One region of the Methylosinus sp. PW1 genome, then DNA from elsewhere that is predicted to be linked to it. Evidence: riboswitches for the same ligand, from Rfam matches in the RefSeq annotation. Region 1 holds a riboswitch; the other holds the start of a gene.
The links. A riboswitch is a leader RNA that binds a small molecule or an ion and turns the genes downstream of it on or off. The one in region 1 is predicted to bind thiamine pyrophosphate.
Positions count from the first base shown of each region.

Region 2: it holds a riboswitch for thiamine pyrophosphate, as region 1 does, so the genes downstream of both, K369_RS17290 (FAD-dependent oxidoreductase) here and thiC (phosphomethylpyrimidine synthase ThiC) in region 1, are expected to answer to the same signal.

Region 1 covers NZ_JQNK01000009.1:607,559-614,804, reverse strand. Annotated here, with positions in the region: gene K369_RS27690 (GDCCVxC domain-containing (seleno)protein) at 217-444, shown strand; gene K369_RS12160 (hypothetical protein) at 636-947, shown strand; gene K369_RS12155 (Mrp/NBP35 family ATP-binding protein) at 1,073-2,164, shown strand; gene K369_RS12150 (OmpP1/FadL family transporter) at 2,268-3,593, opposite strand; TPP riboswitch at 3,826-3,925, shown strand; gene thiC (phosphomethylpyrimidine synthase ThiC) at 3,999-5,831, shown strand; gene K369_RS12140 (hypothetical protein) at 6,043-6,285, shown strand; gene mog (molybdopterin adenylyltransferase) at 6,615-7,157, shown strand.
Region 2 covers NZ_JQNK01000009.1:1,584,131-1,591,376, forward strand. Annotated here, with positions in the region: gene K369_RS17280 (thiazole synthase) at 1-131, opposite strand, end outside; gene K369_RS26615 (hypothetical protein) at 176-319, opposite strand; gene thiS (sulfur carrier protein ThiS) at 373-522, opposite strand; gene K369_RS17290 (FAD-dependent oxidoreductase) at 491-1,552, opposite strand; TPP riboswitch at 1,580-1,723, opposite strand; gene K369_RS17295 (BolA family transcriptional regulator) at 1,856-2,143, opposite strand; gene K369_RS17300 (J domain-containing protein) at 2,249-2,857, shown strand; gene cobS (cobaltochelatase subunit CobS) at 2,924-3,922, shown strand; gene K369_RS24865 (TIR domain-containing protein) at 4,547-6,175, opposite strand; gene K369_RS17315 (electron transfer flavoprotein-ubiquinone oxidoreductase) at 6,754-7,246, shown strand, end outside.

The sequences.
Region 1 (7,246 bases):
GAATCAGCGAGAGTTCGCCGATCGTGAATATGAACCTGGGGGACAAGGGGTCGTGGGTTCGAATCCCGCCACTCCGACCATTGCTCATCTTGAGCATATGACTTTCGAGAGCGTGAGCGGATAGAGGCCGACTCGGTCTTTTCAAATCGTCCCCCGCCGTCAATCGAAAGTGAGCGAGCGTCGGCGCACGTCGGGTCGGCCGAATAAGGCAACCCGATGCATCTCGTGTCTACGATAACCTGTCCATTCTGCGGCCATAAATCCGCTGAAGCGATGCCGGCGGACGCTTGCGTCGTCTTTTACGAATGCAAGAAGTGCAAGGCGATGCTTCGGCCCAAGGCCGGCGATTGCTGCGTATTTTGCTCTTACGGCGACTCGCCGTGCCCTCCGATCCAGAGATCGCAAGAAAATGCGGATAACGATCGGTGCTGCCCTCGCGGATAGCGTGATCCCGATCATTCCCCTACGCCGAGAGCCGAGAAGGAATAAAGCGAGCGCGGGTCCGTGGCGGTTCGCGCTCGAGCCAGGCGCCCGCGACGCGAGCAATCCGCCGCTGTCAGTCCCGGCAGGGTTGATAATCCGCCATCGCGCGCGAGTTCGTTACGGTCGTAAACCATTAACGAAAGGCGCAGCCCATGTCCGAGACGCTCATCAATCTCATCATCCAGCTCTTTGCCGGCGCGGCCGGCGGCTCCGGCGTCGCCAAGGCCAATAAGAGTTTCGATCTCGGCCCAATCGCCAACGCCATCATCGGCGCGCTCGGCGGCGCGGGCGGCGGCTCCATCCTCACCTCGCTCATTCCGGCGCTCGCCGGGGCGGCGGGCAATGGCGGATTCGATATCGCCGTTTTCGCGGGACAGCTCGTCGGCGGCGGCGTGTCGGGCGCGATCGTCACCGCCATCGTCGGCCTCATCCGCAATGCTCTCGTTCAGAAGCAGCGGGCGTGACGCGCCAGCGCGCGGACCCGTAGACGCATCGGCCGAATATCGGCATACCGATTGCGTAGAACGCTTCCAAAAGACGCCCTCCTCGTGAGGGCGTCGGATGCGGGTTCGTGCGAAAGGCGAAGACAGTGGCCGATGAAGCATCAGTCTTGAAAGCGCTGGAGAGCGTCGCCGGTCCGGACGGCAAGTCGATTGTCGCGGCCGGCCTCGTCAGCGGAGTCAATGTGTCGGGGGCCAAGGCCTTCGTCTCGCTCACCGGCGATCCGGCGCGCGCCAAGGAGCTCGAGGTGCTGCGCGTCGCCGTGGAGGGCGCTGTGAAGACCGTGCCGGGGATAGAGGCGGCGATCGTGACGCTGACCGCCGAGCGGGCGCCGGCGCCCGCCGCGCCGCCGCCGGGACAGGCGCCGCAGCGCAAGACCATCGCCGCGATCGAGAAGATCAAATATATCGTCGCGGTTTCCTCGGGCAAAGGCGGCGTCGGAAAATCGACAACCTCCGCCAATCTGGCGCTCGGCCTCGCGGCGCAGGGCTGGCGCGTCGGCCTGCTCGACGCCGACATCTACGGCCCCTCCGCGCCGCGCCTGTTCGGCCTCAGCGGCAAGCCCGAGGTCGTCGGCAATAAGATGATTCCGCTCGAGGCCTATGGGATCAAGATCATGTCCATCGGCTTTCTGGTCGAGGAGGATGTGCCCATGGTCTGGCGCGGGCCGATGGTGGCGCAGGCGCTCGGCCAGATGCTGGGCGAGGTCGCTTGGGGCGAGCTGGACGCGCTCGTCGTCGACATGCCGCCCGGCACCGGCGACGCGCAGCTGACCATGGCGCAGCAAGTGCCGCTCGCCGGCGCGGTCGTCGTCTCGACGCCGCAGGATCTGGCGCTGATCGACGCGCGCCGCGGCGTGGCCATGTTCCAGAAGGTCTCGACGCCCATTCTCGGCATTATCGAGAATATGAGCTATTTCCTCTGCCCGCATTGCGGCGGCCGCACCGACATCTTCTCCCATGGCGGCGCGCGGAAGGACGCCGAGGCGCTGGGCGTCCCCTTCCTCGGCGAGGTGCCGCTCGATCTCACCATTCGCCAGACCTCGGACGCCGGCACGCCGGTCGTCGCCTCCGCGCCGGAAGGCCCGCATGCGGCGATCTACAAGGAGCTCGCCGCCAAGGTGAAGAACCTGCTGGAAACGCAGTCGCGCAAGGCGCCGCCGAAAATCGTCATCGGCTGAGACATGCGAAAAGGCCACGGCCGCCGTCTGGCGGGCCGCGGCCTTTTGCTTTTTCTCTTGGGCTGGTCAGGCGCGCTCGGCTCTCGCCGCCGCCGACCTGTCTTCAGAGATGGGTCGGGATGAAAGAATCGTCGCCGAGGTCGAATTTGTAGTTCCAGCCGATGGAGACTTCGGTTCCGCGCAGCCAGATATTGACGTTGGCGGCAGGATTATAGGCCCCGAACGGCGTCGCCGGCGTCTGCGGCAGCGCCTCGCGCCCGCGGACGCTGTTCTTGAAGCCATAGACGAAGGCGACGTCGATCGTCGAATTTTTGGTGATGGCGTAGCTCACGCCGGCGCTCGCGTGATGCGCATTGATGATCGGAGCCAGTATGTTCAGCGTCACGCTGTTCGTCGGTATCGGATTGGTCGCATAATGATAGCCGAGACGTAGGGCGAGCCCCGGCTGAGCGCGCCATTCGACGCCGAAGGACGCCGAATCGGTGTCCTTCCAGCCGAAGCCGGGGCCATTCGACGAGCCGAGCGAGTGATAGAGGACCGGGAAGCTCGGATTGCTCACCGAGGAGACGCCCGAATAGAAAATATGGCGCCAGTCGGCCATCACCGTCAGATCGGGCGTGACGTCATAGGCGACGCCGGCGGTGATCGAGGCGGGAATGTCGAAGCGCCCGCCATCGGCGAAAAGGCCGGCATATTTGGCGAAGCGCGTCATGAACATGGGCGTCGACGCGGCGGCGCCGATGCGAAATTGATCCGTCACGCGCCATTGCATGCCGAAGCGCATGCCGCCGCCGAAGGACCAATCGTAGCCATTGTCCGACAGGCGATACATGTCGCTCGAATAGGGCGAGAAGGATTTGAGGCCCTGGAGATTGATCATCTGCACCGCGATCGTCGGCGCTATGCCGATCGCCAGCGAGCCGAATTTTTGCGCATAGGCGAAGCTGGTGAAGGACTGCTCCAGATTGACGCCGGCGTAGCCGCCGCCGAACGGGCCGCCGAGCGGCGGGTGATAATGGCCGAAATCGAAAGAAGTGGCGATGCCGCCATTGCCGTAGGACGCCGTGCCCCAGGACGAATTGGCGTCGATCGGCGAAACATATCCGCTGTTCGGCACCGGAAAGATCGGACGGCCGCTGCGAATATCGCCGGGCGCCACCACTTTGGGCCGCCCCTCGGTGGAATAGCCGCGCTCGGGCATGAGGGCGGTGATGCCCAGATGCATCTGGCGCTCGAGATCGACAATGCCGGCCGGATTGATCGAGATCGCCATGGAATCCCGCGAATCGGCGACGCCGGCGCCGCCCAGCGCCTTCTGACGCGGGCCATAGCCGATCAGAAAATAGCCGTCCGCCGCGAGCGCAGGAGCCGTGAGAGAGACTGTCAGAGCCGTCGCCGAGACGAAATTACGCCAGGAATATCCGTTCATTATCTATCGCCCCGCCCCAGATTTCGGTCGCCGTTCACACGCCATTTAGAAGCACTCGGCAACCCGGCGGCGTTCTCATCACACGACTCACTATTGTCCGAGACCCTAGCAGAGCGCTCGCCCCGCGACAGCGCCGTCGCCCGGATTTCCGTGAATAATTCGAGGTCTGTCACGTTTTTGCCACAGCGCATGATTGCCGGCTTGCCGCGATCCGAGGCCACGGATAAAATCACGGCATGGCGAGGGGCGCCTCTCCGAGAGGAGCGGCTGAGAAGCACCCATCGAACCTGATCCGGGTAATGCCGGCGCGAGGGAAGGCCAGCAGGACGCGACGCCCGATTTTTCGGGACGGCGCGCCCGACTTCATCGCCCGCCGCCCATCCTCAGAACCAATGGAGCGCGACGATGAACGTGCAGGACAAGCGCCCGACGACGCCCCAGAGCGTGACCACCGGGCCGATCGGCGCCTCGCGCAAGCTCTATTTCGCGCCGCGCGGCCGCGAGGATATTCGCGTTCCCGTCCGCGAGATCGCGCTTCACCCCTCCGCCGGCGACGCGCCTCTGCGCGTCTATGACCCGTCCGGTCCCTATAGCTGCGCCGATTTCACGCCCGATCTCGCGGCCGGCCTGCCGGCGGCGCGACGCTGGCTGGAGAGCCGCGCCGGGCTCGAGGCCTATGACGGTCGCGCGGTGAAGCCGGAGGACAATGGCTTCGTCGGCGAGGATCGGCTGGTCCCGCCCTGTCCCGCGCCGCGCGCCATTCGCCGCGCCGCCGGCTCGGCGCCGGCGACGCAGCTCGAATTCGCGCGCGCCGGAATCGTCACCGAGGAGATGATCTATGTCGCGCATCGCGAGAATCTCTGCCGCGAGCGCGCCTTCGCGCAGGCGGGGGAGCGGATCGAGGCGGGGGAGGGCTTCGGCGCCGCGCTTCCGGCTTTCGTGACGCCGGAGTTCGTGCGCGAGGAAATCGCCCGCGGTCGCGCCATCATTCCCGCCAACATCAATCATCCGGAAGCCGAGCCGATGATCATCGGCCGCAATTTCCTGGTGAAGGTCAACGCCAATATCGGCAATTCGGCCATCACCTCCTCGGTCGCCGAGGAGGTGGAGAAGATGGTGTGGGCGATCCGCTGGGGCGCCGATACGGTGATGGATCTCTCCACCGGCCGCAACATCCACAACATCCGCGACTGGATCATCCGCAACTCGCCCGTGCCCATCGGCACAGTGCCGATCTATCAGGCGCTGGAGAAAGTCGGCGGCGACGCCACCAAGCTCGATTGGGAAGTGTTCAAGGACACGCTGATCGAGCAGGCGGAGCAGGGCGTCGATTACTTCACCATTCACGCCGGCGTGCGTCTCGCCCATGTGCCGCTCACAGCGGATCGCGTCACCGGCATCGTCTCGCGCGGCGGTTCGATCATGGCGCGCTGGTGCCTGTCGCGCCATTCGGAGAGCTTCCTCTATGAGCGCTTCGACGAGATTTGCGACATCATGCGCCGCTATGACGTCTCCTTCTCGCTCGGCGACGGTTTGCGTCCGGGCTGCATCGCCGACGCCAATGACGCAGCGCAATTCGCCGAGCTGGAGACGCTGGGCGAATTGACCAAGGTCGCCTGGGACAAGGGCTGCCAGGTGATGATCGAAGGCCCCGGCCATGTGCCGATGCACAAGATCAAAGTGAATATGGAAAAGCAGCTGCGCGATTGCGGCGAGGCGCCCTTCTACACGCTCGGGCCGCTCGTCACCGACATTGCGCCCGGCTATGATCACATCACTTCCGCCATCGGCGCCGCGATGATCGGCTGGTTCGGCACGGCGATGCTCTGCTATGTGACGCCCAAGGAGCATCTCGGCCTGCCCGATCGCGAGGATGTGAAGACCGGCGTCATCACTTATCGCATCGCAGCGCATGCGGCCGATCTCGCCAAGGGCCATCCCGCGGCGCAGGAACGCGACAACGCCATGAGCCGCGCGCGTTTCGATTTCCGCTGGGAGGATCAGTTCGACATTGGTCTCGATCCCGATACGGCGCGCCGCTATCACGACGAGACGCTGCCCAAGGAGGCGCATAAGGTCGCGCATTTCTGCTCCATGTGCGGGCCGAAATTCTGCTCCATGCAGATCACGCGCGATCTGCGCGAGGAGGCGGCGGCCATCGCCGAGCGGGAGAAGGGCTTCGCCGAAAAGAGCGCGGAATTTTTGGAGAAGGGCGCGCAGATCTACGTCGCGGAATGAGGCGCGCGACGGCGGTTTTCGTCAGAAAATGCGGGCGGGAGCTTTTTCTGCAATGCAGCGAAGGCTTTCTCCGCATCGTCTTCGGCGCGACACCGAAATGTCAATTACATTGACAGTCGCAGCGGAAACAGCCTATTTGCCCCGCGGGACGATGCGCCCTGTAACAAAATAAGGGACAAATGCTCCCACGTCCAAAAGAGGGAAACGGCAAATGAACATTCGCGCCATTGTGACGGCCGCTGCTCTGTCGCTCGGCATGGTCGGCCCGGTTTTCGCCGGCTGCGACATCAAGGATGAAGACAAGCAGGGCGTCTGCGTCGACAAGTGCTACTTCGAATACGTGTCCGTGAAGAACCGCTTCTCGACAGGCCCGGAGGGTCTCCTGAAGGCCAAGACGGACCGGGACGCTTGCTACACGAAGTGCGGCTGCGAGCCGGCCTCTGTGAAGGAGTAATCCTTATCGGATCGACGCGAGCCCGGCGGGCGCAAAGCTCGCCTCGAGGCTCGTGACGCCGCCGGGCGCGCGATATATCGCGCGCCCAGGAGGCTTCGGAGAGGAGGCCTCGGACAGACAATCTCGCGAGCGCTGTGCTCGAATTTCATACAGTCGCCGCGTTTCCAATATTGCGCTCGATGCGCCGACGCTGCGGATAACGCTCTCTCGCTCAGAAGAGGCGACGCCGCTCCCCCATCGTTCATCACTTCCGATTCGAGGCTGCTTCGTCGTCACGATCGACGGAGCTTTCGGTTGTCTCGCGCCTTGGACCCGCTATTGTGCGGCGCATGACTGAGAGACAGCAAGCCGTCATCGGCGTCGTCACCGCCTCCGACCGCGCCAGCGCCGGCGTCTATGAGGACATCAGCGGACCGGCCATCGCCGCCTATTTCGAGAAGGTGCTGACCACGCCCTTCCGCATAGAGCGGCGCCTCATCCCCGACGGCTTCGAGAGCGTGCGCGACACGCTCATCGATCTCGCCGACAATATCGGCTGCGATCTCGTCGTCACCACGGGGGGCACGGGGCCGTCGCCGCGCGATCTGACGCCGGAGGCGACGCTCGCCGCCGCGCCGCGCGAATTGCCGGGCTTTGGCGAGCTGATGCGTAAAGTGTCGCTGGCGCAGACGCCGACGGCGATATTGTCGCGGCAATTGGCCGCGCATCGCGGCAAATGCCTCGTCATCAACCTGCCCGGAAAGCCGGCCGCAATCGAGCTCTGCCTCGACGCGGTGATGCCGGCCGTGCCCTATTGTCTCGATCTCATCGGCGCGGCCTATATAGAGACAGATCCGGCGCGCGTCGCCGCCTTCCGCCCGAAAGGCAAATAGCCGCCCGATCGGGTGGGGCGTCTCCCCTTCTCATTCGCGCATCGGGGCTGTATAGACTGGCCGCCGGCTCGAGTGAGGCCGCGTGGATT
Region 2 (7,246 bases), 980 kb from region 1:
GAGACGGTGACGACCTCCGCCCCCGCGGCGCGGATCGCCTCGGCGAGTATCGCGGGCGAAGGATAGCGCGCCGTGCCGAGCAGGAAGCGGGAGGATAGGACCTCGCCATAGAGGAGGAGAGACGCAGTCATCGCATTCGGCTGGTTCGGGGCTCGACCGGAAACCGCATCGGCCATCAGTGCAGGAACAGCTTTCCGAGCACCAGAAGCGTGAGCGTGATGTTGGTCGCGAGCATCCATTTCACGGTGTTGAACTCGCCCTTCAGCAAGGCGAACTCGTGTTGAACGTCGCTGTCGATTTCCGTGACGATCGTGCTCATGGGCCGACCCTAACATGGAGTGCGTGGAGGAGGTAGCAAGTTCGACGAGCCCCTCACCCTCCCTGCCGCGGCGTGACGATCTCGATCGTATCGTCCTCGACCAGCAGCGTCTCGCCGCGATCCTTGCTGCGCACGAATTCCTGATTCACCGCCGTGGCGATGGTCTGCTCGCTAAAGCCCAATTCCTCGATGAGGCGCTCCAATGTGGGCGCCTCGACCTCGAGCGTCTGCCCATTCACCCTGATTCGCATTCATGACCTCCGGGAAGATCTCGCCCGTGAAGAGGAAGCGCGCGACGCGGCGCGCCAGCGCCGGCGCCAGCAAAAATCCATGCCGATAGAGCCCGTTGATAGAGAGCGTCCGGCCCTGGCGCGAAATGCGCGGCAGATTGTCCGGGAAGGCGGGGCGCACATCCGAGCCTGTCTCGACGATCTCCGCCTCGGCGAAAGCGGGATGAATGGCGAAGGCCGAATTGACCAGCTCGACGATGGAACGCGCGGTGACGCGGGAGCGCTCCTCATTCTCGATCATCGTCGCGCCGACCATGAACACGCCCTGCCCGCGCGGCACCACATAGACCGGGTGGCGCGGATGCAGCATGCGGACGGGGCGGGACAATTCGATCTCCTCGCTGCGCAGCACGAGCATCTCGCCCTTGACGCCGCGCAGCTCCGCCAGCTCGCCGCGCGCGGCGAAGCCGCGGCAATCGACGATCCAATCCGCCCGCGGGACAGAATCGGCGCAGAGCCGGATGCGAACATTGTCCATTGTCTGCAAACATTCGAACAGCGCCGCCATCGCCGCGCGCGGCTCGAGATGCGCCTCCTGCGGAAAATGGAGCCCGGCCGAGAATCGCCCGGCGAGCGCCGGCTCCAGCGCCGCGAGGCCATCGGCGTCCAGCCGCTCGAAACAGCGGGTGCGGCGGGAGAATTCGGTCAGCTCGGCGCGGTCGCGCGGCGGCGCGACGACGAGGCTGCCGGCGATTTTCGCGACGGGAATGTCCTTGGTCCAGAAGGCGAGCGCCTCCTCGCCGAGCGTCGCGACGATGGGCTCGGCGCTCTCCAATTCGCACCAGGGCGCGATCATGCCCCCGGCGAAATGCGAGCAGCCGCGGCCCGGCCCCGCCGCTCTCTCCACCAGCTCGACCTCGGCGCCGAAGGGCGCGCCGGCGCGAGCGATCTCGAAAGCCGCGGTCAGGCCGGCGACGCCGGCGCCGATCACGCCGATCAGCATCGATACGGCCCGATAGGGCCGAGGAATATCAGGAACATGCGACCTCCCTACGCCAGCGCGAACTGGATCAGGTTCGAAGGGTCGCCGAGCCGCTGTCACCAGCCATCCGGCCTCTCAGCCTCTTGCCGCGCGCCGCAGCGCGCAGGCGGCGAGGCTCCCCTGGGCGAGACCGAGATTCGCGCAGGTGGGGCCGCGCGTCAAGCGGGGCCGCCATGGAGGCCGAGCGATGGGGTGGTTTCCTCATCCTCAGGAGGCGGCGCAGCCGCCGTCTCGAAGGACGAGGAAGCCGAGCGCCTGCCGCCACTACTCCTGCGGAGCGCGCGCCGTGATCGTCAGAGCGTGAACGCGCGTCGCCAGCTCCTCGGCGAGCAGCGTGTTGACGATGCGATGCCGCTCGACGAGCCTCTTGCCCGCGAACGCCTCGCTCACCACCTCGACTCGAAAATGGCTCTCGCCGTCCTGGTGGTGGCCGCCATGCCCGGCGTGCTTGTCGGACTCGTCGATCACCTTCAAGGTGACGGGCGCGAGCCCTTCGGTCAGCTTCGAACGGATGCGGGCCTGGACGGCGCCGATATTGCCTTGCTCGGCCATAGTGGAATCCTCCTCGTCGCCTCGGTCCAAGCAAAATTCCCGCCGATTGAAATTGGCGTCGGGTTCCGCTTGCAGCCTGCGGCCAGTCTACCATAATGCAGCGCCATGGATTTGAATTCGCCCCTCTTCGATCGTATCCGCGTGAAGCCCGAGCAGAGGCAGGAGCGCCGCGAGACTCGTTTTCGCTGCGACGCCCCCGGCTGCGAGGCGGAGGGCGCCCATCGCGCGCCCATGGGACGGCTGCGCGAGGGGCAATATTTCTGCTTCTGCCTGGAGCACGTGCGGGAATATAATAATTCATACAATTACTTCAACGGAATGAGCGACGAGGATGTCGCCCGTTACCTGAAGGACGACGCCACCACCGGCCATCGCCCCACCTGGTCCATGGGCGTGAAGCGCGGACAGGCCTCCTTCCGCGAGGACCCGCTGCGGCCCGAGAATTTCGCCGATCCGATGGGCCTCTACCGGCAGCGGGCGCATCGCGCCCGGCCGCAGGCGGAGGCGAGCCCGCGCTATTCGGCGGTGACGATCAAGGCGCTGAATGCGCTCGGATTGGATGAGACCGCCGGTGCGGAGGCGATAAAGACGCGCTATAAGGAGCTCGTCAAACGTCACCATCCCGACGCCAATGGCGGAGATCGCTCCTGCGAGGAAAGACTGCGGGAGATCATTCACGCATATAAGACGTTGCGGGCCGCCAAGCTCGTTTGAACAAGCGTTTGACCAGGCCTTGCCGGCGCGAATGTCGCGAGCGCGCGTCGGCGAAACGGAGGATCAATGTCAACCCCAAGCGACAAAGCGGCCGGGTCCGCGCCCCTGCCGGACCTCAAAGTCTCCGTGCGCCAGCTATTCGGCATCGACTCCGATCTCGAGGTTCCCGCCTATTCCGAGCGGACCGAGCATGTCCCGGACAAGGATCCCGACTATCTCTTCGACCGCGAGACGACGCTCGCCATTCTCGCCGGTTTCGCCCGCAACCGCCGCGTGATGGTCACGGGCTATCACGGCACCGGCAAATCGACGCATATCGAGCAGGTGGCCGCGCGGCTCAACTGGCCTTGCGTGCGCGTCAATCTGGACAGCCATGTCTCGCGCATCGATCTCGTCGGCAAGGACGCGATCGTGCTGAAGGACGGCAAGCAGGTGACGGAGTTCCGCGACGGCATTCTGCCCTGGGCGCTCCAGCACAATATCGCGCTGTGCTTCGACGAATATGACGCCGGCCGCCCGGATGTGATGTTCGTCATTCAGCGCGTGCTGGAAGTCTCCGGCCGGCTGACGCTGCTCGATCAGAACCGCGTCATCCGTCCGCATCCCGCCTTCCGCCTCTTTGCCACCGCCAACACGGTCGGCCTCGGCGACACATCGGGCCTCTATCACGGCACGCAGCAGATCAATCAGGGCCAGATGGACCGCTGGTCCATCGTCTCGACGCTCAATTATCTGCCGCATGACGCCGAGACCAATATCGTGCTCGCCAAGGTGAAGAGCTTCAACGCCACCAAGGAAGGCCGCGACGCCATCAATAAGATGGTGCGCGTCGCCGACCTCTCGCGCAACGCCTTCATGTCCGGCGATCTCTCCACGGTGATGAGCCCGCGCACGGTCATCACCTGGGCGGAGAATTCCGAGATATTCGGCGATGTCGGCTTCGCCTTCCGGCTCACCTTCCTGAACAAATGCGACGAGCTCGAGCGTCCGCTCGTCGCCGAGTTCTACCAGCGCTGCTTCGGCAAGGAATTGCCCGAGAGCGCGGTGAATGTGGTGATGTCCTGAGCCCTCGAGCGCAACCTATCCACCCTCCCCTTTAGGGGGGAGGGGCGGCCGGCGCTTGCGACGGGCGTTCTTTATGGAACGCCCTACGGCCGGACGGGATGGGTGAAACTGCCGAGACTCGGGAGCATCCCCTCCCGAGCGCGCTCGTTCCCTCTCATGCGCGACGGCTTTAGGATAGGACTATCATCCTCCCACGCCGAAGCGCCCGGCCGCCTCGCGGCGGCGGGGGAGGAGGGGCGGCTCGGGACGCTCCGACACCTTTCGGCCGCAGCGCGAAGAGATATTCGTGGTTTCGGAGCGTCCCGAAACGCCGCTTCGCCTTCTCGTCGACGTCCCGAGGCGCTTTCGGACCCGCGAATTCTGGGTTTTCACGGGCAAGACCCGATCGCTTCCGAATGCCTGGGATCACGGAACGGCTCTCGCCCTCCCTATGGACGGGAGAGAAACGCCGGCCCGGCGACGCGCCGCCTGTCCAGGGACGGGGGTCGCCGTCCCGGATGGAGCCGGCCCCCGCCCGCGGTCCATGACCCGAGGAACGCGCCCTTGCGTCGGCGGGAGCGAGAGGGATATAGGAATATTTTCAGGATGCGTCAAGGGGCGGCGCGAACAGATGACGACAGCTATTCAGGAAATGGTATCGTCGGGTGACGCCTTCTTCCGGCGACGACGTTTCACGGGACGAGATAGCTGCAATGTAGGTATCTCGTCGGGGTGCGCAACTGCTCTCTGGAATGCCCGGACTGCCGGAATATCACGGCGCAAAATAAGAGATAGGAGGGTCAGGAGGTCTGGGCCTATCTGTCGATCATCGAGTGTAGGGCTGCTAGCCCCGTAATAGGCGTCGACGTTGTGTCCGATACCCACACCATAAAGCTCAACTTCGCCCAGCGACCTTATCCACGCAGCGCTTGATTGGAGGTGGGCATTCAGGAAAGCCGCGGGGTTCACCGACACGGTTGAATCGTCGACGGGAGCGCCATCGCTCAAAGCAACGAGGATTTTACGTTCGGCATGACGGCGCTGCAAACGGGAATAGGCCCATAAGAGGGCTTCGCCGTCGATGTTTTCTTTTATAAGGCCCTCCCTAATCATAGCCGAGAAGTTGATGTCTGCTTCCTGAAACGTCTCGTCGAAGCTCTTGTATACAATGTGGCGGAGATCATTCAAGCGGCCAGGAAGGGCGGGCCTGCCGTCAGATATCCACATTTCCCTCGACTGACCACCCTTCCAAGCCTTAGTGGTGAATCCCAAGATCTCGTTGCTGACACCAGCACTCGACATGATCGAGGATGCGATCGACGTCCATGCGGCAACGTCTTCAATCATTTTTCCGCGCAAGCTTCCTGAATTGTCAATCAGGATAGAAATCGAAACTTCCTGCTTGTTTGCGACGTCAGCTATCTCGGCGGCTCCGCTTTCGATCGCGTCGGCAAATTCCAGGGACTGTGCACGAATAGTTTTAAGGAGAGTTTTGTGCAGACGGAGACTTTCGTCAGATGACATCAGCTGGCGGGGGCTGATCACCTCGTCAAATTTCGTCGTGTACACGTAGTAAGGCTGTTTCTGCGCGCGCTTGAGAGCGCTTGCTGAGGCTTTTTCGACCCGCGCCACGGGGATCGCAAGCGGATTCTCGACAATGGCGGACTGCGGAGCTGCGGCCTCAGTCGGAGGGGGAGGTGGTGGTGACGGCACGGCTTGGACCAGTTGCAGCTTGCTTTGAGTTGCAGCGTCAATCTCGGCGCGCAACTCGACCATCGTCTGCTTGATGGTTTTTGCGAGTGTCGCAATCTGTTCGCGTATGTTCGGATGGTCGAGCGGAGGAAATCTCAGTTCACGCCAGTCCGACCAGTTTCGCTCTCGTAGAACCGTTGCCATATCGTCCGGATGCTTGGCCGCCTCGTCCATTTCGTCGGCTGAGACGTAGTAGATTGGCAAAATCAGGCGAGGAAGGCCAAGCGCGCGCTCACGAAGTAGAAACGCCTCGAACTCTTCACGGCACATATGGCTACGAAAATAGCTCGGCGTCATGATTGGGATCAGGAAGGTGATGCTGTCGATCGCCCCCTTGATTCGTTCCCTCCACTGCTCACCCCAATTTATGTCATTGCGGTCCTGAAAGATCGGAAAGGGACGGCCGGTCTGCATGCGGACTTCGCCTGCGAGGCGCATTCTCAGATCTGATATGCGGCCAAGGTCATGCGCGTCGTCATCTCGGACATAACTCAAGAAGGCGAGTGGATCTCTGTTCTGCATGAAGGCGACTCGATTTCGAAATTCGATCGCCACAACATATGCGAGAATGAGCGATCGTCACATTTCCCTCAAGGAGCCTTTTCGACGCAATTCAAACAGCGCTTGGCGGGAGTTCCGCCTGCCCATGCGACGCGTTTTCCTGCGAGCGCGCTAGAGACATGCTGCCCTGAATTTCGGCCACGGATATGCGGTGCAGTGCCAAATACCTGAGTCTAAGGCTCAATTTCCGCTTCTCGGACGGACAGACGTCTGCTCCTGGCGCGCTATCGACGGATTCCTCCCACGGCGGGCGCCGCCGGAGCTTCGAGGTCACGCCAAACGTCCATGACGCTTCAACGTCCTGGCGTGGATGGCCGGGACGAGCCCGGCCATGACGGCGGGGGGCGATGAGGATAGACGCATTCGATGCGCTGTCGCCGGGCGCGGGGCGAAAAACTTGCCCCGAATCCGTGGCGCGGGGGTTTCCTCTTTCGAAAAAACGTGAAATCGCTCTCATTCCAAATTCGCCGACGCGAGGGCCTTCCCCTCGCGTCTCGAACTGCGCCCGAAAGGGATCGCGCCCGGAAATGGGAAAGACGATGGCTGAGACAGAAGAATTGCCCCCGCGCGAAGCTATGGATTACGACGTCGTGATCGTCGGAGCCGGCCCGGCCGGCCTCTCCGCCGCGATCCGCCTCAAGCAGATTTCGCCCGATCTCTCGGTCGTCGTCATCGAGAAGGGCTCGGAGCCCGGCGCGCATATTCTCTCCGGCGCGGTCATCGACCCCATCGGCCTCGACCGACTGCTGCCGGACTGGCGCGGCCGCGACGACGCGCCGCTGAAGACCAAAGTGACCAGCGACGACATGTTCTGGCTGACCTCGACCAGCGCCGTCACCATACCGCATGTCGTCAATCCCAAGCTGATGAGCAATGAGGGCAAGTTCATCGGCTCGCTCGCCAGCGTCGTGCGCTTTCTGGCCCAGGAGGCGGAGGGGCTCGGCGTCGAAATCTATCCGGGCTTCGCCGGCGCGGAGCTGCTCTATGGCGAGAAGGGCGAGGTGCTGGGCGTCGCCACGGGCGATATGGGCG